3 regions of the Streptomyces sp. NPDC126499 genome follow, and region 2 is predicted to be linked to each of the others. Evidence: riboswitches for the same ligand, from Rfam matches in the RefSeq annotation. Region 2 holds a riboswitch; each other region holds the start of a gene.
What was found. A riboswitch is a leader RNA that binds a small molecule or an ion and turns the genes downstream of it on or off. The one in region 2 is predicted to bind thiamine pyrophosphate.

Region 1 (7,600 bases), on a different contig from region 2:
GAGCCGATCAGCGTGCGCACGATCTCCTCCGCGACCAGCTCGCTGTTGGCCACCGTCCCCACGCTGCTCTGCGCGATCGAGAACAGCAGGAGCAGGGGCAGGGCGGCACCGGCGTATGCCAGGACCAGGGTGTTGACCACCGAGGCGATGTGGTCGCGCCCGATCCGGATCCCGGCCCGGTACAGCGCCCGCGGCCCCATCCGCGGATCGGCCTGGTGCAGCTCCCACACCGCCGAGGTCTGGGTCACCGTCACGTCGTCGAGGACGCCGAGCGAGCCGATGATCACGCCGGCAAGGAGCAGGCCGGACATGTCGATGTCCGGATACAGCCCGTGGATGAGCCCGGTGTTGTCGTCCGTGTTGCCGCTGAGCGAGGCCCAGCCGATGAACAGCGAGCCGAGCAGCCCGATCAGCAGCAGCGAGACCAGGGTCCCGAGCACCGCGACCGAGGTGCGGGCCGAGAGGCCGTGGCACATGTAGAGGGCGATCAGCATGATCGCGCTCGATCCGACGACGGCGACCACCAGAGGGTTCGAACCTTGGAGGATCGCCGGGAGGATGAAGAGGGTCAGCACGAGGAAGCTCACGGCGAGCGCGATCAGCGCCATCAGCCCGCGCATCCGGCCGACGACCACCACGGCGAGCGCGAAGATGCCGGCGAGCAGGCCGATCGGCAGCTTCCGGTTCACGTCCGTGACGGAGTACTGCAGGTCGCGCGGCGCGTCCGGCGCGTACGCCACCACCACGCCCTGGCCCTCGTCGAGTTGCCGCGGGGCGTCCGGCTGGACGATCTCCACGAACTTCCGGCCCTTGTCCGGTCCGGTGGTGACCTCGACGGTCGCCTTCTCGCACTGCCCCTGCTGCGCCTGGACCGCCTCGCGGCCCTCCGGCGTGGAGGTGTCCCCGGTCGGCGGGACCTGGGCGGCGTTCACGTCCTTGCAGTCGACCCGTTCGACGGCGACCACCTTGCCCTGCTCGGTCTGCCGGTCGAAGCCGACGCCGGTGCGCTCGTGCGCCGGCGCGCCACCCGGCCACAGCGCCAGGAGCCCGACGACCACGGCGGTCGCGAAGGGGATCAGCACCGCGGCGATGACCTTGCGCAGATGCCGGGAGACCGGCGCGGCGGGGCCGTGGCTGTGCGCGTGGGAGTGCCCGTGGCCGGGCGCTCGGCCGGGCTCGTGGCCGTGCTCGTGGCCGTGCGGTTCGGGGGTCTGCTGCGAGGAGGTCACCGACCGATCATCGCAAGAACGTCGGGGGGCCCACTGTTCAGCACGCCCGGGATGACGCTAGCGTGGTGACACCTTTGCACACGCGGGAGCTCGGAGCACCGGGCTGAGAGGGCGCTGATCACCGTACGCACGTACGGGAAGAGGCTGCGCCGACCGCCGAACCTGTTACCGGGTAATGCCGGCGTAGGGAGATAGGTCTCATGACCCTTCAGGATGCACGCACGCCTGCCTCCAGCCAGGACGACCAGAGCGGCCGACCGGAGCGCACGCCCGGCTGGCACAAGGGATACGTCGAGGGTTCCCGCCCCGACATCCGGGTGCCCGTCCGGCAGGTGCACCTCACCAACGGCAAGGACGTGACGCTGTACGACACGTCAGGGCCGTACACCGACCCGACCATCGACACCGACGTACGGCGCGGGCTGCCGCCGCTGCGCGAGAACTGGATCATCGCGCGCGGCGACACCGAGGAGTATCCGGGCCGTCCCGTCCGTCCCGAGGACGACGGCATCAAGCACACCTCGCCGCGCGGCGGCGGGCTGAGGAACCTCGACGCGGTCTTCCCCGGGCGCCCCCGGCTGCCCCGCCGGGGCCGCGACGGCCAGGCCGTCACGCAGCTCGCGTACGCCCGCCGGGGCGAGATCACCCCGGAGATGGAGTACGTCGCCATCCGCGAGAACGTCTCTCCCGAGGTCGTACGGGAGGAGATCGCGGCGGGCCGCGCGGTGCTGCCGGCGAACGTCAACCACCCGGAGATCGAGCCGATGATCATCGGCAAGCGGTTCCTGGTGAAGGTCAACGCGAACATCGGCAACTCCGCGGTCACCTCCTCCATCGAGGAGGAGGTGGAGAAGATGACCTGGGCCACCAAGTGGGGCGCCGACACGGTCATGGACCTCTCCACCGGCCGGAACATCCACACCACCCGCGAGTGGGTGCTGCGCAACTCCCCCGTGCCGATCGGCACCGTGCCGCTCTACCAGGCGCTGGAGAAGGTCGACGGCAAGGCCGAGGAGCTGACCTGGGAGATTTACAAGGACACGGTCATCGAGCAGGCCGAACAGGGCGTCGACTACATGACCGTGCACGCCGGCGTGCTGCTGCCGTACGTGCCGCTGACCGCCCGCCGCAAGACCGGCATCGTCTCGCGCGGCGGCTCGATCATGGCCGCCTGGTGCCTCGCGCACCACAAGGAGAACTTCCTCTACACCCACTTCGAGGAGCTCTGCGAGATCCTGGCCGCGTACGACGTCACGTACTCGCTGGGCGACGGCCTGCGCCCCGGCTCGATCGCGGACGCCAACGACGAGGCGCAGTTCGCCGAGCTGCGCACGCTCGGCGAGCTGAACACGATCGCCAAGCGCCACAACGTGCAGACGATGATCGAGGGCCCGGGCCACGTCCCGATGCACAAGATCAAGGAGAACATCGACCTCCAGCAGGAGATCTGCGAGGAGGCGCCGTTCTACACGCTCGGCCCGCTGACCACGGACGTCGCCCCGGCGTACGACCACATCACCTCGGGCATCGGCGCGGCGATGATCGCCTGGTGGGGCACGGCGATGCTCTGCTACGTGACGCCGAAGGAGCACCTGGGCCTGCCCAACAAGGACGACGTGAAGACGGGCGTCATCACCTACAAGATCGCGGCGCACGCGGCGGACCTGGCCAAGGGCCACCCGGGCGCGCAGGAGTGGGACGACGCCCTGTCCGACGCGCGGTTCGAGTTCCGCTGGGAGGACCAGTTCAACCTGGCCCTCGACCCGGACACCGCCCGGGAGTTCCACGACGAGACGCTGCCGGCGGAGCCCGCGAAGACGGCGCACTTCTGCTCGATGTGCGGGCCGAAGTTCTGCTCGATGAAGATCTCCCAGGACATCCGCCGTGAACACGGCGGGGATCTGAAGGCGGACGAGATCGAGCAGGGCATGGCCGCGAAGTCGGCCGAGTTCGCGGCGTCGGGCAACCGGGTCTACCTGCCGATGGCGGAGTAGGGCGGGGACCGCCGGCGCCCGGCTCGCGCCCGTACGGCAACGGCCCGTCACCGGCCGGCACGGTCCTGCACCGGTCGACAGGGCCCTGCACGGACCGGCACCGTCCGGCACCGGCCCGCGACCCCGGGGGAGTCGCGGGCCGGCCCGTCTGTCGTACGGCGGCGTGGGCCCGTCGGCCGCGAACGTGCCGGGACACCTCGGCCTGACGGGCACGCGCGGGGATCAGCAGGTCGTTCACCTTCGCTGAGCGTCCCGCAGCCGTTCCACCTGGCGGCTGATCAGCTCGGTGGGGAACGACAGGTCTGCGCCTACGCTGAGCTCGGAGAACGTGACGATGGTGTTCCCCGCGCGTACGACGACGAACTGCTCGTTGCGGTCTCCGGGTTGTTCCGGTCCCTTCGGGATGACCTCCCTGAAGGCCACCGCTTCGTCGCCGACCTGCGGTGCTGCTTCCGCCTTCACCGTCGCCTTGAACTTCCCGGTATAGCCCTCGCCCTCGTACGACCGGCAGGTGGCGAGGGCCCGCTTGAGCTCCGCGAAAAGCTGTGCGGCTCTGCCGTCCTCGTAGGAGGCGAGTGTGGAGCCGCCTCCCATGACGTTCTCCTTCCAGTTGAAGGTCTGGAAGACGTGAGTGACCGAGCCCTTGCCCGTACGTACGTCGACGAGCGGCCGGCAGGAGGGTTCGGAAACAGGAGGGAAGGCGCGCCCGTTGCCCTCCGGCGCCGGTTCGTGCACCTCGACGGGCGGGTGGGCTTGCGGGACTTCCTCGTCCCTCAGGGCGAGTGTCCTGAGCTGGGCCGTCGTCAGGGGTGCGAGGGCGGCCTCGGCCGAAGGGGCGGTGGACGAGGCTCCGGCGGGGGTCGTCGGCTCCTGCGCCGGGGCACACCCTGACATGAGGGAGAGCCCGACGACAGCTGCTACGGCTGAGGTCGCCAGCCGTGTCGTGCGGACATGCATGACTCCCCCTGCGGACGGTATGAACGAGAGGCCGACGCTAGTGGCGCGAATAGCCGGTGACCAGGGGGTTTTCCATCACGGGCAGGGAGAGATCATGACCGTTGGCCGGGGTCGCGGTGGTCGGCAACGAGGTCTCGGTCGGCCCGGGGCCGTCATTCCGGGCGGGTCTCGGACGGGCCGAAGTCCGGGCTGGTGAAATCGGGGCTCGTGTAGCTCGGGCGGGGCGCCGGGGTGCCCGCGGCGGGGCTGGTGAAGTCGGGGCCGCTGTAGCCGACCTTGGGTATGCGGCCCGACGGGGGCGGGGACTGCCGTGGGAGGGGCGGGGCGGTGGCCGCCGAGGTCAGGGCCTCGCGGAGGAAGGGCAGGATGCCGCGGTCCAGGAGCGCCCGGCACCAGGCGTCCTTCGCGCGCGACAGCTCGTCGTCGGGGCTCGGGGCGGGGACCTGGGTGGCGCTGTTGCGCAACGCGGCCATGAGCAGGCCGACGGCGGCGAGGAGCAGGCCCGCCGCGCCCACGGCGCCGAAGAGGAGGCCGGCGGTGAGCAGGGTGTCGGCGAACGCGGGTGCCGGGTCGAGCATCTTCAGGACCGCGCCGACCAGCAGGAAGATGACCGCCGCCGTGCCCGCGAGGATCGGGGCGAGGACGGTGACGACGGCGACGGCGCCCGCACCGGCGGACTCGCCCAGCATCTCGGCGGTACCGGGAGCCGTCGAGCGGACCCGCTCGCGGACCTTGACGAAGTGGTCGTACTCGACCGCGGCGGCGGTCGTGATCAGCGCTGTCGCGTTCAGCGCCATCGCGCGCAGCTGGGCGGTGGTGAGCCGCTCGCCGACCCCGGCCAGATCCGGATGGTCCGGCGCGTTGCGCAGTGCGTCGTCGAGGATCCGCTCGAACTCGGCGCGGTCCTCGGTCAGCAGGTGCGGAGCCACGTTCATGTGCATCCCCCGATGCTCCGTAGGGGCCGGAACCGGCCGTCGCGGACGGCGGGTCGGGCGGAAACGGAGGAGAGCCTGCTACGGATGAGCCGATGGTATTGCGCTGACGGCCCGTGGTGACAGGGTGTTTCGGGAAATCGACTTCCCCGGATGCGGAGTGTTATGCGTCAGGCGGGCAGCGGGAGTTGGACGACCAGCAGCTTTCCGGCCATGGTCACTCCCCCGTCCATCGCGATGGCCAGACCGTCCGCGTAGACGTGCGGGCCGTCGACGACCGGGCGTTCGCCCTCCTCGCCGTCGTCCGTGCCGACCTGGCCGAGAAGGTACGGGATGGGGCTGTGGCCGTGGACGATCCGGCGACCGCCGTAGGTGCCGAGCAGCTCCTGCACCGCCTGCGGCCCGGCGGCCTCGTCGCGGAAGGCGAAGCGCTTGGTGAACTTGCGGAACAGGTCCCAGACCTCGTCCGCGTCGTTCCGGGTGAGGATCTCGTGGACGGTGTCGTTGACGTCCTCGATGGTGCTGCCGTACTCCAGGTACGCGGTGGTGTCCGAGTGCAGGAGCAGGTGCCCGTCCTCCTCCACCACGGCGTCGAGCCGGGACATCCACTGGAGGTGGACGTCCTGGAGGCGGTCCATGTCCTGCTTCTGGCCGCCGTTGAGGAGCCAGGCGGCCTGGAAGGTGGCGGTGCCGGCGCCGGAGCTGACCGGGGTGTCGCCGAACCGTTTTGCGCCGATGAGGAGCAGCTCGTGGTTGCCCATGAGGGCCTTGCAGTAGCCGCCGGCGGCGGCGGCCTCCGCGGACAGGCGCATGACGAGGTCGATCACGCCGATGCCGTCGGGGCCGCGGTCGGTGAAGTCGCCGAGGAACCACAGGCGGGCGTTGCCGGCGGACCAGACGCCGTTCTCGTCGATCAGGCCCTGGGCGTGGAGGGCCTGGAGGAGCTCGTCCAGATAGCCGTGGACGTCGCCCACGACGTAGAGCGGGCCGCGGCCGTCGGTGGTGGCGGGGACCGGCTGGGGCACGGGCGTGACATGGACCTGGACCGTGTCGCCCCGGTTGATGACCGGGAGGTCGCGCTCGGTCGGGGTGTAGCCCTCGGGCGGCTCGTCGTCGGGGAAGGCGTTGCCCGGGTGCCCGGTGGAGCCGTACGGCTCGGGGTGGCCGCCGAGCCGGAGGGTGGCGTCGGCCGGGACGGGCGCCGGTGCGGGTCCGGAGGCGGGCCCGGAGGCGGGCCCGGTCGCGTGCCCGGGCGCGGCCGTGGGCCCGGGCGCGGGGAGCGGCTCGACCGGGTGGCCCTGGACGGGCACGCGGGCGTACGGAGGTACACGGAAGTCACGCAACGTCGCCGTGCGCACCACGGGCTCCTGCCCGTCCCCCTGTGTCATCGACCCCTCCACCACCGTCGCGATGCCCTGCACATCGCGGACCGGCCTGGTCGTGGTGGTCCGCGGTGTCGTCCGCCCATCATAGGAATGAGGGTCCTCCTGTGTGACGCACCAGGGGTGGTGAATCCGGGTCCGCTCCGGGTTCACCGGTTGTTTCGCCCGAATTGGGAAGGTCCAGGCCAGGGAAGGGACGGGGGAGCCGTGAGGTTTACCCCCGTCCCCTCCCCTGCTTGATCCCTCCCCCTCCGCGGGATCAGTCCTTCGAGGGAGAGCGGGGCGGGCTCACGGTGGTCCGCGGCGAGCGCCGCTGGGAGGAGGTGCGGACGATCAGCTCCGTCGGTATCACCTGCTCGACCGGGCCGTCCGTCTCGATCCCCTCGATGGCGTCGATGAGGAGCTGGACGACGGCGGTGCCGATCCGGCGGGGCTTGAGCGAGAGGGTCGTGATGGGCGGCTCGGTGTTGGCGTAGACGGTGGACTCGCTGCAGCACACGAGCAGCAGGTCGTCCGGCACCCGCAGGCCGTAGCGGCGGGCCGCCGCGAGCAGGTCGGTGCCGTTGGGGTCGAAGAGTCCGTACACGGCGTCGGGGCGGTCGGGGCGGGCGAGCAGCCGGTCGGCCGCGACGGCGCCCGCGCACGGATCGTGCGCCGGGTAGGCCTCGTAGACGGGGTCCTGGCCGACCCGCTCGCACCAGTTGAGGTACGCGGTGGTGGAGAGCCGGGTGTAGGTGTCGGTGGTGGTGCCGGTGAGCAGGCCGATCCGGCGGGCGCCGGCGGCGGCGAGGTGGTCGAGGAGGTTGAGGACGGCGGCCTCGTGGTCGTTGTCGACCCACGCGGTGACCGGCAGGGTGCCGGCCGGGCGGCCGTCGGAGACGACGGGAAGCCCCTGGCGGACGAGTTCGGTGACGACGGGGTCGTGGTCGGAGGGGTCGATGACGACGGTGCCGTCGAGGGCGACGTTCGACCAGACGTCGTGACGGGAGGTGGCGGGCAGGATGACCAGGGCGTAACCCCGGGCGAGCGCGGCCGAGGTGGCGGCTCTGGCCATCTCCGCGAAGTACGCGAATTCGGTGAAGGTGAAAGGTTCATCCCCGTACGTG
Region 2 (7,600 bases):
CGTGTAGCAGCCCGCCGTGTTCGGCAGGACCCGGATGCCCAGCCGTTCCAGGACCGACAGCACCGAGCCGCGTACGTTCGGATCGAGGCGGCGCATGGCCACGGTGGTCAGCTCCGTGCCGCTGGCGACGAGGGAGCGTTCGAGCACGTCGAGGCTGGGCGCCCCGCCGGTGCCCATGATCAGGCGGGAGGAGAACTCCGTACCGCCGAGCAGGAAGACGTCGTCGGACATCGCGCTCAGCCTCCCTGTACCGCGGTGAGGACCTCGATCCGGTCGCCGTCGCCGAGCACGGTCGTGGCCCACCGGCCGCGCGGCACGACGGTCTCGTTGACGGCGGCGGCCACTCCGGCCGAGGCCGTGGTGAGGGTGGCGACGAGGGCGTCGAGGGAGACCGGGCCCGCCAGGACGCGGGCCTCTCCATTGACGGACACGGTGAGGGATGCGTCGGCGGACGTGTTCACGGATGCGTTCATGCGTGCTCCAGATGCGCGGAGGAGAAGCGAAGGGCGGTGAACGGGCGCGCCTCGTCCGGCAGCGTGCCGGTCGTGAGCGCCTCCGCCATGACATCGCCGGTGACGGGGGTGAGCAGCACCCCGTTGCGGTAGTGGCCGGTGGCCAGGTGCAGTCCGGGCAGGGCGCTCGGGCCCAGCAGCGGCGCGTTGTCGGGTGAGCCGGGCCGCAGCCCGGCGCGGGTCTCGGTGAGCGGCAGCTCGGTGATGCCGGGCACCAGTTCGTGCGCGTCGCGCAGCAGCTCGTACACCCCGCCCGCGGTGACGGTCGTGTCCCAGCCGAGCTCCTCGCTGGTGGCGCCGACGACGAGCTCGCCGTTCTCGCGCGGGACGAGGTAGACATGGCTGCCGCGCACCACCGCCCGGACCGTCCGGGAGAGGAACGGCGCGTACGCGGGCGGCACGCGCAGCCGCAGCACCTGCCCCTTCACGGGCCGTACGGGCGGCAGCACGTCCGCCGGTACGCCGGCGAGCCGGCCGCTCAGACTGCCCGCGGCCAGCACCACCTGGTCCGCCGCCCGCTCGGTCCCGTCGGCCAGGACCGCGCCGCGGGCCCGGTCGCCGACCACCGTGAGCCGCTCCGCCGTGGAACGGTGGAAGACCACCCCGGCCCGCTCGCAGGCGGTCACGAGCGCGTCGGCGAGCCGGCGCGGATCGACCTGGTGGTCGCCGTCCACGCGCAGCCCGCCCCGCACGCCGGGGGCCAGCATCGGTTCGAGGCGGCGGCACTCGCGGCCGGTCAGCCACTCGGAGGCGAGTCCGCAACGGGTCTGCAGGGCGTGCAGTTCGCGCAGGTGGGCCCGGTCGTCGGCGTCGAGCGCGACGGCGAGGGTGCCGCACGCGCGGTAGCCGACGTCGTGGCCGGTGGTCTCGGCGAGTTCGGCGACGAAGTCCGGATAGCGGCGGGCGGAGGCGAGGTTGAGCCCGAGAAGGGTCTCCTCGCCGTAGTGGAGCTCGGTGACGGCGGCGAGCATGCCCGCCGCCACCCGGGCGGCCCCGCCGCCCGGTTCGGGGTCGGCCACGGCGGTGCGCAGCCCGCGCTGCGCGGCCCGCCACGCCGTGACCAGACCGATGACGCCGCCCCCGATGACGAGGACGTCGGACGTGCTCGGTGTACGCGACATGGGCGTCCAGCCCCTCCCTTCGCCGGCATGACCCGGATCAGGTTCGTACGGTCGGAGGCCGGTCAGCCTCCCTCTCAGCCCGGTGCGTCCGGGCTCCCGCGAGTGCTCTACGTTGACGGTCAGACTAACCCCCGCCCCCGACACCCCGTAAGGGAGCCTCCACGTGGCGCGATCCCTCGACGGACTGGTCTTCGCCCCCGTCGCCGACCAGGCCCCCGGCCAGGTCGGTACCCGCACCCGGTTCACGTATCACGAGGAGGACGGCCGGATCTGGGCCGAGTACGCCGGCGGGGACGTGGTCCGGGGAAGTCTCGTCGGCACGCGCGCGGGGGACCGGCTCGACTTCCGCTACGTCCAGTTGAAGCAGGACGGATCCACCTCTTCCGGGCACTGTGTGTCGACCGTGGTGGAGCTGCCGGACGGGCGCCTCCGGCTGGAGGAGAGCTGGGCATGGGAGTCCCAGGAAGGCGCCGGCACCAGTTTCGTCGAGCAGCTGCCTTCCTGACGTTGCGTCAGCTGCGTAAGGTGATCGGGTGAGCGAGCAGAAGCAGACACAGCGGACACAGCGGCGGGTCGTGATCGTGGGCGCCGGCATGGCCGGGGTCCAGACCGCCGTCGCCCTGCGCGAACAGGGCTTCACCGGTCCGGTCACCCTCATCGGCGCCGAACCCCACCAGCCCTACGACCGGCCGCCGCTGTCCAAGGCGGTCCTGCTCGGCACGGCCGAGGGCTCGGCCTTCGACATCGACTTCGACGCCCTCGGCGTCGAACTCCGCCTCGGCGTCGAGGTCACCGGACTGCGCGCGGCCGACCACGAGGTCGACACCGAGGCCGGCCCCGTCCCGTACGACACGCTCGTCGTCGCCACCGGCGCCCAGCCGCTCACCCTGCCCGGCGGCGAGGGCGTTCCCGGGGTGCATCTGCTGCGCACCCTCGACGACGCCGCCCGGCTCAAGCCGGTCCTCGAACGCCGTCACGACATCGTCGTCGTCGGCGCCGGCTGGATCGGCGCCGAGTTCGCCACCGCCGCCCGCGAGGCCGGCTGCGCCGTCACCGTCGTCGAGGCCGCGGACCGGCCCCTCGCCGGCGCCCTGCCCGCCGAGGTGACCGCCCCGATGGCCGCCTGGTACGCCGAGAGCGGCACCGAACTCCTCCTCCACGCACGCGTGGAGCGCGTCGAGCAGGGACGGGTCCTCCTCGCCCCCACCACCGCCCCCGAGGGAACCCGGGCCTCCGCCCCGGCCCAGGCCCCCGACCGCGCGGAAACCCCGGTTTCCGACCGCGCCTCCGCCGCCGCCGCGCCCCGCGAACTGCCCGCCGACGCCGTCGTCGTCGGCATCGGCGCCCGCCCCGCCACCGGCTGGCTCGCGGGCTCGGGGGCCGCCCTCGACCCGAGCGGCGCGCTCACCGCCGACGACCACCTGCGCACCACGCTGCCCGACGTGTACGCGGTCGGCGACTGCGCCTCCTTCCCGTCCGCCCGTTACGGCGAACGGCTCCTGGTCCACCACTGGGACAACGCCCTCCAGGGCCCCCGCACCGTCGCCGCCGACATCCTCGGCGAGACCGCCGCGCCCTACGACCCGGTGCCCTACTTCTGGTCCGAGCAGTTCGGCCGTTTCGTGCAGTACGCCGGGCACCACGGCGCCGCCGACACCCTGCTGTGGCGCGGCGACCCCGCCGACGCGGCCTGGACCGTCCTCTGGCTGCGCGGCGACGCGCTCGTGGCCCTGCTGGCGGTGGGCCGCCCCCGCGACCTGGCCCAGGGGCGACGGCTGATCGAGCACGGCACGCCCGTCGACCGGGAGCGGGCCGCGGACCCCTCCGTACCCCTGAAGGCGGCAGTCCGGTAGGGCCCGACTACCGGCTGTCAGTCCGGGATGGCACGCTTGTCCCGTGACCGAGATTGACGCAAAGATCGATGCTCTCGTCCCCGCCTGGCTCTACCTCCCCGACATCGCGGAAATGCTCGACGTCGAGGTGACGCGCGTGCGGCAGCTGGTCAAGGAGGGCCAGCTCATCGCCGTCCGCCGTGGGGAGAACAAGGCGCTGCAGGTGCCTGCCGCCTTCATCCAGGGCGGCAAGGTCGTCAAGGGCCTCGCGGGCACCCTGACGCTCCTGCGGGACGACGGCTTCACCGACGAAGAGATGCTGGAGTGGCTCTTCACTCCCGACCCGACCCTGCCCGGCACCCCCGCGCAGGCCCTCGGCGAGAATCGCGGCACGGAGGTGAAGCGCCGCGCCCAGGCGCTCGCCGTCTGACGCGGCGCCGCACCGAGGCATCGCGAACACGGGGGACGCTCGCCGAGCGGACCCACGACAGCACCGCGGGTGCCGGGGCGGCCCTTCAGGCCGTCCCGGCACCGGCACCATCCACCAAGGGGGGACGCCCATGTCCACGCCTCGCGCCCGGCTCGCCGACGCCCGGCTCTACCTGTGCACCGACGCCCGCAAGCGGCAGGGCGACCTGCCCGCCTTCCTGGACGCCGTGCTCTCCTCCGGCGTGGACATCGTGCAGCTCCGCGACAAGGGCATGGAGGCCGGCGAGGAGCTGGAGCACCTGGCCGTCTTCGCCGAGGCCTGCCGCCGCCACGGCAAGCTCCTCGCCGTCAACGACCGGGCCGACGTCGCCCACGCCATCGGCTCCGACGTCCTGCATCTCGGCCAGGGCGACCTGCCCGTGCCCGCCGCCCGCGCCATCCTGGGCGACGAGGTGCTCATAGGCCGCTCCTGCCACGCCGAGGAGGAGGTGGCCGCGGCCGCCGCCGAGCCGGGCGTGGACTACTTCTGCACCGGCCCCTGCTGGCCCACCCCCACCAAGCCGGGCCGGTACGCTCCGGGCCTCGGCCTCGTGCGGTACGCGGCGGGCCTCGCCCAGGACCGGCCCTGGTTCGCCATCGGCGGCATCGACGAGACCAACCTGGACGAGGTCCTCGACGCCGGCGCCCGCCGGATCGTGGTCGTCCGCGCCATCACCGAGGCCGACGACCCGGCCGCCGCCGCGGCCGCCCTCGCCAAGCGGGTCCGCGAACGCCTCGGGTGACGGGCGGCGGACCCGGCCGCCCTGCCACGTACATCGTCCCTGTCTGGCCACCCTGACCGGGTGGATCGTCCCGGTCGGGGCGCCCTGCCGCGTAGATCGTCCTGGTCGGGGCACGCTGCCACGTAGATCGTCCCGGTCCGGCCGCCCCGACCCGGTGGATCGTCCCGGTCCGGGCGTCCGGCAGCCCTCCCGCCGGCGTCCTGAAACGTGTCCACAAGGCGGACTCGGCTTCACCCCGTTCCGAGACCCCGTCTAACCTGCCCTTATGGCCCTTGGTACCGCTTCCGTCCGCTCGGACCGTGCACGCACGGTCCGCGACATCCTCGCCTCCGGTGACACGTCGTACTCGTTCGAGTTCTTCGCGCCCCGGACCGAGAAGAGCGAGCGGAGCCTCTGGAACGCCATGCGCCGGATCGAGGCGGTCGGGCCGAGCTTCGTCTCCGTCACCTACGGCGCCGGCGGCTCCACGCGCGGAGGCACGGTCAAGGCCACCCAGAAGATCGCCTCCGACACCACCCTCACCCCGGTCGCCCACCTCACCGCCGTCGACCACTCGATCGCCGAGCTCCGCAACATCCTCGGCCAGTACGCCGACGCCGGGATCCGGAACATGCTCGCCGTCCGCGGCGACCCGCCGGGCGACCCGCTCGGCGAGTGGGTCGCCCACCCCCAGGGCGTGCGCTACGCCGCCGACCTCGTCCGGCTGATCAAGGAGTCGGGCGACTTCTGCGTGGGCGTCGCCGCCTTCCCGGAGATGCACCCGCGCTCCGCCGACTGGGACACCGACGTCCGCCACTTCGTGGACAAGTGCCGGGCCGGCGCCGACTACGCCATCACCCAGATGTTCTTCGACCCGGAGGCCTATCTGCGGCTGCGCGACAGCGTCCAGAAGGCGGGCTGCGAGACCCCGATCATCCCCGAGGTCATGCCCGTGGTGAGCGTCCGTACCCTGGAGCGGCTGCCCCAGCTGAGCAACGCGGTCTTCCCGGAGAACGTGAAAGAACGGATCCTCGCCGTCAAGGACGATCCGGCCGCTGTACGCTCCATTGGCATCGAGTTCGCGACGGAGTTCTGCGCGCGGCTGCTCTCCGAGGGTGTCCCCGGACTGCACTTCATCACGCTGAACAACGCCAGGGCGACGCTCGAGATCTACGAGAATCTCGGACTGCACCAGCAGTCGTGACCGGCCGTACCCGCCCCTACCCGCGGCGGTGGCCGTAGGAGAGGGGCGGGCATGGGGTGGACGGTCCTCTACATCGCGTTCGGTGTCGTCGCGTTGTGGCTGCTGGGTGAGGTGCTCCTGCAGTACAAGGCGCGGCTGCGCTGGCGGCTGCTGGCCTTCGGCGGCTTCCTCGGCGTGGTCCTCGGCGTGCTGCTGCCGTCGGTGCTCGTCATCATCCTCGGCGCCGCCGCCTTCGCCGTCGGCCAGACCTATGTGACGCTCTCCTTCCGGCGCGGCTTCTCCACCGGCTGGGCCCTGGGCGGCCGTCCGGGCGCCAGCCGCCGCCGCAGGTCCGCGGCGCCGGCCAAGGAGGGGCCGACCCTCGAGGTCAGCGACCTCGCGTACGAGCCGGTCGACCCTGCCGGTCCGCTCGACCCCACCGGGGACCGGACGGACGCGGCGGCCGCCGAGACCACGGCGGTGTACGAGCCGCTGCCGATGCCCGAGGAGACCGGCCAGTACGCCGTCTACGGCGCCGTCCACGACCAGCAGCAGGCGCAGCCGCCGTACGCCGACCCGTACGCCGCCGCCGGATACGAGCAGCAGCCCGCGTACGACTACGGCACCGTCGGCCGGCAGAGCTACGCGGCCTACTCCGACCCGTACATCGGCCAGCAGTACAACGACCCGGGCGCGCAGTACGGCGGCGGCTACGAGCAGCCCTACGCGGATCCGTACGCGCCCTCGTACACCTACGACACCCCGCCCGGCGGCGTCTGGGTCCCGCAGCAGCGGGACACCGACGCCGGGCAGGAGCCGCAGCCGGGCCAGGAGCACTACGGCCACGGCGGCGGCAACGACCAGCAGTACCGCTACTGACCGGCTGCCGGGGGCCGGCCGCGCCGCCGCGCACCCGCTGACGGGCTACCGCGAGCCGCGGAAGCCCGCGCCCTCCACGATCAGCCCGGCCACCAGCGCCCCCGACATCCCGGCGTGGGCGAGCCCGCCGCCGGGGTGGGACCAGCCGCCGACGAAGTACAGGCCGGGGAGCGGCGAGGGGTTGGCGGCGGGCAGGAGCCGGCCGCCCGCCCCCGCGAGCGCGGGGCCGGGCACCTCGGCGACGCCCGTCTCGCGCAGCGTGTCCTGCGGGGTGCGGACCTCCTGCCACAGCAGCCGCTCCCGCAGCCCGGGGACGGCCGGCTCGGCCTGGGCCAGCATCCGCTCGGCGACGGCGCTCCAGTCCTGACCGCCCCCGGTGCGGACGGTCGCCGTGACGGTCACCGACTCGTGGTCGTCGTCGGGCCGCAGGGCCGGATCGTCCGGCCGCAGCACGGTCACGCCGGGCAGGTCCCCGGTGCCGTGCACGACCGTACGGTGCACGGCGTCCGGCTCCCTCGGCCCGCGCAGGGCCAGACAGACCGTCACCCGGCCCGTGCGGTCCGGCCGGTCGGCGCGCGGCGGCTCCTGACCGCGCGGCAAAAGTCGCCGGCCCCCGTCGTGATGCGACGGCACCGGCGCGCCCGACACGACGTGGTCGGCCTCGACGACCTCCCCACCGGCCAGCTCGATCCCGCACGCCCGGCCGTCCTTCTCCAGGATCCGCTCGACGTGCGCGTCGAACACGAACTCCACCCGCCGCTGCCGGCACCGCTCGTACACCGCGTCCGCGAGCGCTCGGATGCCGCCGCCCACGTACCAGCTGCCGAAGGTCTGCTCCATGTACGGCAGCACGGCGGCCGCGGCGGGGGCGGTCGCCGGGTCG
Region 3 (7,600 bases), on a different contig from region 2:
CAGGGTCTGCTCCTGGGCCTCGCGGTCGCGGCGAGCGCGACGCTGGGCGACCTGGGCGAGTCGATGATCAAGCGTGACCTCGGCATCAAGGACATGGGCACGCTGCTGCCGGGCCACGGCGGCATCATGGACCGTCTGGACTCGCTGCTGCCGACGGCGCCGGTGGTGTGGCTGCTGCTGGTGCTGTTCGTCGGAAGCGGTTGACGGACAGCAGGTACTCTGGAAGGGCTCGCGACCGGTGTCGCGGGCCCTTCGCAGTCCCCGCCACCGTGGGGACGGTCCAGTGAGGTCTCCTGGCTTCGGCACCGTGTTGCCGTGCTCCCCGCCGCCGCGGGATGTCGGACCTCGTCGTACTGAGGAGACACCCGCCGTGGCCCGCCCGCTTCCCGGAGAACTCACTTTCGTCGCCCCGCGCGGAGCCAAGCAGCCCCCGCGGCACCTCGCCGACCTCACGCCCGCCGAGCGGAAGGAGGCGGTCGCCGCGATCGGTGAGAAGCCGTTCCGCGCCAAGCAGCTGTCCACGCACTATTTCGCCCGGTACGCGCACGACCCGGCGGAGTGGACCGACATTCCCGCCGCCTCGCGCGAGAAGCTGGCCGCGGAGCTGCTGCCCGATCTGATGTCGGTCGTGCGGCACGTGTCGTGCGACGACGACACCACCCGTAAGACGCTGTGGCGGCTGCACGACGGGACGCTCGTCGAGTCGGTGCTCATGCGCTACCCGGACCGGGTGACCATGTGCATCTCCTCGCAGGCCGGCTGCGGTATGAACTGCCCGTTCTGCGCCACCGGCCAGGCCGGTCTCGACCGGAACCTGTCGACGGCGGAGATCGTGCACCAGATCGTCGACGGCATGCGCGCGCTGCGCGACGGGGAGGTGCCCGGGGGTCCTGCGCGGCTTTCGAACATCGTCTTCATGGGGATGGGCGAGCCGCTCGCGAACTACAAGCGGGTCGTCGGTGCCATCCGCCGCCTGACCGACCCCGAGCCCGACGGCCTCGGCCTGTCGCAGCGCGGGATCACCGTGTCCACCGTCGGCCTGGTCCCGGCGATGCTGCGGTTCGCCGACGAGGGCTTCAAGTGCCGCCTCGCCGTGTCGCTGCACGCGCCGGACGACGAGCTGCGCGACACCCTGGTGCCCGTGAACACCCGCTGGAAGGTCCGCGAGGTCCTGGACGCGGCGTGGGAGTACGCGGAGAAGTCGGGGCGCCGGATCTCCATCGAGTACGCGCTGATCAGGGACATCAACGACCAGGCCTGGCGCGGTGACCTCCTGGGCCGGCTGCTCAAGGGCAAGAGGGTGCACGTCAACCTGATCCCGCTGAACCCGACGCCCGGCTCGAAGTGGACGGCGTCCCGGCCCGAGGACGAGAAGGCGTTCGTCGAGGCCATCGCCGCCCACGGCGTGCCCGTCACCGTCCGCGACACCCGTGGGCAGGAGATCGACGGTGCCTGTGGACAGCTCGCGGCCGCCGAACGCTGACCTTGTACTCTGAGCTCGAACACATCTGCATATTCCGACAGGGGAGCGCCACAGCGCTGAGAGTGCGGCACATGCTGGGAAGACGAGCACGTGGCCGCAGACCCTCTGAACCTCGCCCAGGTCATTCTGGGTAGGAAGTTCGGTCGTAACTCGAGCTGTTGCGCCCTGCCCGCGTCCGGTGTCCCCGGACGCGGGCGGGGCCGCGTCTCTTCCTGGTCACCCCCAGGAGGAATTCACGTGAACACCACGAAGGCAGCCGCCGCCGCGCTCGTCGCGGCGCTCGGCGTCACCACGCTCGCCGCCTGCGGCACCGAGGACGCGCGGGACGCGGCCGGCAAGAGCGGCGGCCCCGCGCCCAAGACCGTCACCCTGGTCAGCCACGACTCCTTCAACGCCTCCAAGGAGGTCCTGGCGGAGTTCACCCGGCAGACCGGTTTCACCGTGAAGGTGCTCAAGAGCGGTGACGCCGGCGAGGCCGTCAACAAGGAGATCCTCACCAAGGGCGCCCCGCAGGGCGACGTCTTCTTCGGCGTCGACAACACCCTGCTGTCCCGCGCCCTCGACAACGGCATCTTCGTCCCGTACGAGGCGAAGGGCCTGGACCGGATCCCCGCCGCGCTCCAGCTCGACAAGGAGCAGCACCGGGTCACCCCGGTCGACTCCGGTGACATCTGCGTCAACTACGACAAGCAGTACTTCGCCGACAAGAAGCTGGCGCCGCCGCAGACCTTCGACGACCTGGCGAAGCCCGCGTACAAGGATCTCCTCGTCGTCGAGAACCCCGAGCGCTCCTCCCCGGGCCTCGGCTTCCTGCTCGCCACCGCCGCGAAGTACGGCGATGGGGGCGCCTCCCAGGGCGAAGCCTCCGGAGAAGGCTGGCAGGGCTACTGGAAGAAGCTCAAGGCCAACGGGGTGAAGACGGTCGACAGCTGGGAGCTCGCCTACAACCAGGAGTTCTCCGGCTCCGCAGGCGGCAAGAAGGCCAAGGGCGACCGTCCGCTCGTCGTCTCCTACGCCTCCTCCCCGCCGGTCGAGGTGCTGTACTCCGAGCCGCAGCCCAAGGTCGCCCCCACCGGCGTCTCCACGGGCACCTGCTTCCGGCAGACGGAGTTCGCGGGCCTGCTGAACGGGGCGAAGAACCCCGAGGGCGGCAAGGCGCTGATCGACTTCCTGATCTCCAAGAAGTTCCAGGACGACATGCCGCTGCAGATGTTCGTCAACCCGGTGACGAACGACGCGACGCTGCCGGAGCTGTTCACGAAGCACGGTGTGGTGATCGACAAGCCGGAGACGATGGCGCCGGAGAAGATCGCCGAGAAGCGCGAGCAGTGGATTCAGCAGTGGACCTCGCTCGTCCTGAAGTAGTCCGCCGGGGCCGCCTTGCCGGCGGCCGCGGGGGAGGCGCGGCGCGGCTGGGGCTGATGCTGCTGCCCGTCGCCTTCTTCGCGGTCTTCTTCGCCTGGCCCGTCGTCTCGATCGTCGAGCGCGGGCTCAGGCCGGAGGGTCGGTGGGAGCTCGGCCGGTTCGGCGAGACGCTGAGCAGGCCGGACATCCTCGACGTGCTGTGGTTCACGCTGTGGCAGGCCCTCGCCTCCACCGCGCTGACCCTGCTCGTCGCCCTCCCCGGCGCGTATGTCCTGGCCCGCTTCGACTTCCCCGGCAAGCGGATCCTGCGGGCCGTCGTGACCGTGCCGTTCGTCCTGCCCACCGTCATGGTCGGCACCGCGTTCCTCGCGCTCGTCGGGCGGCGCGGGCTGCTCGACGAGCTGTGGGGCGTACGGCTCGACACCGGCGTGTGGGCCATCCTCCTCGCCCATGTCTTCTTCAACTACGCGGTCGTCGTCCGCACCGTCGGCGGCCTGTGGGCGCAGCTCGACCCGCGCCAGGAGGAGGCCGCGCGCGTCCTCGGCGCCTCCCGCTGGACGGCCTGGCGGACCGTGACGCTGCCCGCGCTCGGGCCGGCCGTCGCCGCCGCCGCGCTCATGGTGTTCCTGTTCACCGCGAGCTCCTTCGGCATCGTGCAGATCCTCGGCGGCCCCGCGTACTCCACCCTGGAGACGGAGATCTACCGGCAGACCGCCGACCGGCTCCAGCTGTCCACGGCCGCCGTGCTCACCCTGGTGCAGTTCGCCGCCGTCGGCACCGTCCTCGCCGTGCACGCGCGGACGGTACGGCGCCGGGAGACGGCGCTGCGGCTCGTCCCGCCGGAGCGGGCCGCCCGCCGGCCGCGCGGCGCGGGACAGTGGGCGCTGCTGGGCGCCGTGCTGCTGTCCGTCGCGCTGCTGATCGTCGCGCCGCTCGGCGTCCTCGTCGAACGGTCCCTCGCCACACCGTCCGGCTACGGCCTCGACTACTTCCGGGCGCTGCGGCACGTCGACGGCACCGGCACCTTCCTCGTGCCGCTGACCGACACCATCGTCAACTCGCTCCAGTACGCGCTCGCCGCGACCGGCATCGCCGTCCTCGTCGGCGGGCTCGCCGCGGCGGCCCTCACCCGGCGCGCGGGGCGGCTCGTGCGCGGCTTCGACGCCCTGCTGATGCTGCCGCTCGGCGTCTCCGCCGTCACCGTCGGCTTCGGTTTCCTCATCACCCTCGACGAGCCGCCGCTCGACCTGCGGGCCAGCTGGATCCTCGTCCCCCTCGCGCAGGCCCTGGTCGGCGTCCCCTTCGTCGTACGGACCATGCTGCCCGTGCTGCGGGCCGTCGACGAACGGCTGCGGGAGGCCGCGGCCGTCCTCGGCGCCTCCCCCTGGCGGGCCTGGCGCGAGGTCGACCTGCCGCTGGTGCGGCGGGCGCTGCTCATCGCCGCCGGTTTCGCCTTCGCCGTGTCGCTCGGCGAGTTCGGCGCGACCGTGTTCATCGCCCGCCCCGACAACCCGACCCTGCCGGTGGCCGTGGCCCGGCTCCTCAACCGGCCCGGCGAGCTCAACTACGGCCAGGCCATGGCCCTCTCGACGATCCTCATGGTGGTGTGCGCGGTGTCCCTGCTGCTCCTCGAACGGCTCCGTACCGACCGGACCTCGGGGGAGTTCTGATGCTGACGCTGAGAGGGGCGACCGTACGGTTCGGGGACCGCGCCGTGCTCGACGCGGTGGACCTGGAGGTCGCCGACCACGAGATCGTGTGCGTGCTCGGGCCCAGCGGCAGCGGCAAGTCGACGCTGCTGCGGGCCGTCGCCGGACTCCAGCCGCTGGACGCCGGGCGGGTGTTCCTCGACGGCGCCGACCAGACCGGGGTGCCCGTGCACCGGCGCGGGGTCGGCCTCATGTTCCAGGACCACCAGCTCTTCCCGCAGCGGGACGTCGCCGGCAACGTCGCCTTCGGGCTGCGCATGCGGCGCGTCCCCCGGGCCGAGCGGGACGCGCGCGTCGGGGAACTCCTCGACCTCGTCGGACTTCCCGGCGCCGGGCGGAGGGCCGTCGCCGCGCTGTCCGGCGGCGAACAGCAGCGGGTCGCACTCGCGCGGGCGCTCGCCCCCCGGCCGCGGCTGCTCATGCTCGACGAGCCGCTCGGGCAGCTCGACCGCGGCCTGCGGGAACGGCTCGTGCTGGAGCTGCGGCAGCTGTTCGGGCGGCTCGGCACGACGGTGCTCGCCGTCACCCACGACCAGGGCGAGGCGTTCGCCCTCGCCGACCGGGTCGTCGTGATGAACGAGGGGCGGATCGCCCAGTCCGGCGCGCCCCTCGACGTGTGGCGGCGGCCCGTCTCCGAGTTCGTCGCCCGCTTCCTCGGCTTCGACAACGTGGTCCCGGCCACCGTCACCGGCACCGCCGCCGACACCCCCTGGGGCAAGGTCCCCGTCCCCGACGGCTCACCCCAGGGCGAGCGCCGACTCCTCGTCCGCCCCGCCGGCGTCCACCTCGCCCCCGCCGGCGACGGCCTGCCCTGCCGCGTCGAGACCCGCACCTTCCGCGGCACCCACGTGGCCGTCACCCTCCACCCGGCCGAAGGCCCCGCGTTGGAGGCCGAGTTCGCCCTGCGCGACGCGCCGGAGGTGGGCGCGCGCGTGGACGTGGACTTCCGGGCGGAGGACGTGGTGGTGCTGGGCAGCCCCTGACCGCCCGGACCGCGGACGCCGTCAGAAGGGGCGGTCGTACAGCGCGCGCAGCCAGGGTTCCCGGACCCGCGGCATCCGGGCCAGGGTTCCGCGGAAGGCCCGGCGGTCCGGCCGCAGCGTCCTCCACGGGTGGTCCGGCAGCGGGTAGTCGTCGCGCAGGACTCCCTCCGGCAGGGTGCCCGACGCCGGCAGGGGCGAGGTCTCCGGCGGCAGCGCCAGATGGGCCCACACACCGTCCGGCAGCGGCACCGCGGACGCGCCGCCCTTGGGGCGCCACGGCCTGCCCGTCCGCGGATCGTGCGGTACGAGCGCGATGTCGAGGCCGTCGCCGGGCACCCCCGGACCGGCCGGACCCGCCGTCCGCACGACCGGGCCCGGCGGGAGCAGCGCGTCCAGTGCCCGTCCGAGCACGTCCGTCAGGACGCCCGCCGGCAGCCCGACACGGGCCCCGCCGGAGGCGACCACCAGGCGGGCGAGTGCCGCCCCCATGGCCGCCTCCCAGCGGGGGCTCCAGGAACCGGGAGGGTCGACGGGCGGGACGGGCGTGAACGTGCGGGGCGGAGCCGGGGTGCCGGTCGGCACCCGGCGCACCGCGCCCGGTTCGAGCCACACCGTCTGCCAGAGCCCGCAGTCGTCCTCCCGGGACGCCACCGGCAGCCCGCACCCCTCGCACTCCAGGTTCGGCTCGGCCCCCGCGGCGATCCCCAGGCAGTGGTTGACGCACTTCTCGGGCACGAGCACCGTGCCGCGCACGTCACCGGGAGCGGTCACGATCCGGCCCCGGGCCCCGAAGGAGACCGGCCACGGCGCGAACACCCCCTGCGCGGCGGCCGCCTCCTCCCCGATGTCCCGCACGTCCCGGTACGGCGGGCCCGACGGGGCCGGGTCGACCGCGTACGTGCCCGGCTCCATCAGCGCGGGGAACGGCTCGTGCCCGTAGGAGAGATGCGCCTCCGGAGGGAGCGGCACCCGGGCCAGGGGCACCGTCAGCACCGCGCCGCAGCCCGCGCACACGAAGACGTCCATCGCCCGGGATTCTCCCCCGGCCGGTCTCGCCGGCGCGCGCGGTTTTCCGGCGGAGCCGAGTCGGAAAAGGGCTGTGCCCGTAGTGGGGCCCGGGCCTACGGTGGGCCGGTGAAGAACGATCGACGCCTGCGGCGGCTCGTCGTGGACGGGACCACGTGGCACTGGTCCGTGCGGCAGCGGATCCGGCCCCGTTACGAGGACTGCCGGCTGACGCTGACGTTCTTCCGCGACGAGGGCCCCGGGGCGGGCCGGCGGCGGCTCTCCCTGGTGTTCGCGCCGGGGGAGGGCAGGATCATCTCGAACTGCTCCTTCGAGTCGGGCACCGTGCTCCGCATGCCCGGGCAGCGGTGGTTGAACCTCTACGAGCCGGGGACCGCCCGGCGGCTCCTCGAAGCCGCCGGGCGGTCCGGCATGGGCGGCGGCCGCGTGGACGGCTGGCCGTACGCCGAGGGCCTGATGGACGCCACCGACTACGGCGCGAGGCGGGCCAGCGCCTCGGGGACCTCCTCGACCGAGTCCACCAGCGCGATCCGCGCCGCCATCGGACGCTTCTCCGCCAGCGCGCACAGCAGCGGCCAGACCGGCAGCCGCTCCGTCCAGTGGTCCCGGTCCACCAGCACCATCGGGGTCGGGGCGCCCCGGGACCCGTAGTAGTTCGGGGTCGCGTTGTCGAAGACCTCCTGCACGGTGCCGGCCGCGCCCGGCAGGAAGACCACACCGGCCGTGGAGCGGGCCAGCAGACCGTCCTCGCGGGTCGCGTTGGCGAAGTACTTCGCGATGTGCCCGGCGAACGCGTTGGGCGGCTCGTGACCGTAGAACCAGGTCGGGATGCCGACCGAGTCGCCGCCGCGCGGCCACCGCGCCCGCACCCCGAACGCGGCGCGCGCCCAGTCCGTCACCGACGGCAGGAAGGACGGCGCCTTCGCGAGCAGTTCCAGGGCCTCGTCGAGGACCCCGACGTCGAACGGGGCCGTGTACGCGCCCAGGTTCGCCGCCTCCATCGCGCCCGGACCGCCGCCCGTCGCCACCGTCAG

Region 1: another riboswitch for thiamine pyrophosphate. It lies ahead of thiC (phosphomethylpyrimidine synthase ThiC); the one in region 2 lies ahead of thiO (glycine oxidase ThiO).
Region 3: another riboswitch for thiamine pyrophosphate. It lies ahead of ABTZ91_RS28025 (thiamine ABC transporter substrate-binding protein); the one in region 2 lies ahead of thiO (glycine oxidase ThiO).

Annotation. Positions count from the first base shown of each region.
Region 1 covers NZ_JBEOUO010000006.1:138,779-146,378, forward strand. The annotation lists gene ABTZ91_RS10925 (YibE/F family protein) at 1-1,229, opposite strand, end outside; TPP riboswitch at 1,302-1,436, shown strand; gene thiC (phosphomethylpyrimidine synthase ThiC) at 1,430-3,223, shown strand; gene ABTZ91_RS10935 (hypothetical protein) at 3,458-4,117, opposite strand; gene ABTZ91_RS10940 (hypothetical protein) at 4,333-5,121, opposite strand; gene ABTZ91_RS10945 (metallophosphoesterase) at 5,283-6,500, opposite strand; gene ABTZ91_RS10950 (LacI family DNA-binding transcriptional regulator) at 6,754-7,600, opposite strand, start outside.
Region 2 covers NZ_JBEOUO010000010.1:166,407-174,006, forward strand. The annotation lists gene ABTZ91_RS17430 (thiazole synthase) at 1-231, opposite strand, end outside; gene thiS (sulfur carrier protein ThiS) at 237-473, opposite strand; gene thiO (glycine oxidase ThiO) at 470-1,633, opposite strand; TPP riboswitch at 1,631-1,743, opposite strand; gene ABTZ91_RS17445 (hypothetical protein) at 1,797-2,138, shown strand; gene ABTZ91_RS17450 (FAD-dependent oxidoreductase) at 2,167-3,486, shown strand; gene ABTZ91_RS17455 (Rv2175c family DNA-binding protein) at 3,530-3,895, shown strand; gene thiE (thiamine phosphate synthase) at 4,026-4,676, shown strand; gene metF (methylenetetrahydrofolate reductase [NAD(P)H]) at 4,942-5,859, shown strand; gene ABTZ91_RS17470 (hypothetical protein) at 5,911-6,717, shown strand; gene ABTZ91_RS17475 (NAD(P)/FAD-dependent oxidoreductase) at 6,763-7,600, opposite strand, start outside.
Region 3 covers NZ_JBEOUO010000024.1:28,229-35,828, reverse strand. The annotation lists gene ABTZ91_RS28035 (phosphatidate cytidylyltransferase) at 1-204, shown strand, start outside; gene rlmN (23S rRNA (adenine(2503)-C(2))-methyltransferase RlmN) at 371-1,483, shown strand; TPP riboswitch at 1,513-1,638, shown strand; gene ABTZ91_RS28025 (thiamine ABC transporter substrate-binding protein) at 1,721-2,848, shown strand; gene ABTZ91_RS28020 (iron ABC transporter permease) at 2,905-4,518, shown strand; gene ABTZ91_RS28015 (ABC transporter ATP-binding protein) at 4,518-5,540, shown strand; gene ABTZ91_RS28010 (hypothetical protein) at 5,562-6,566, opposite strand; gene ABTZ91_RS28005 (Rossmann fold nucleotide-binding protein) at 7,037-7,600, opposite strand, start outside.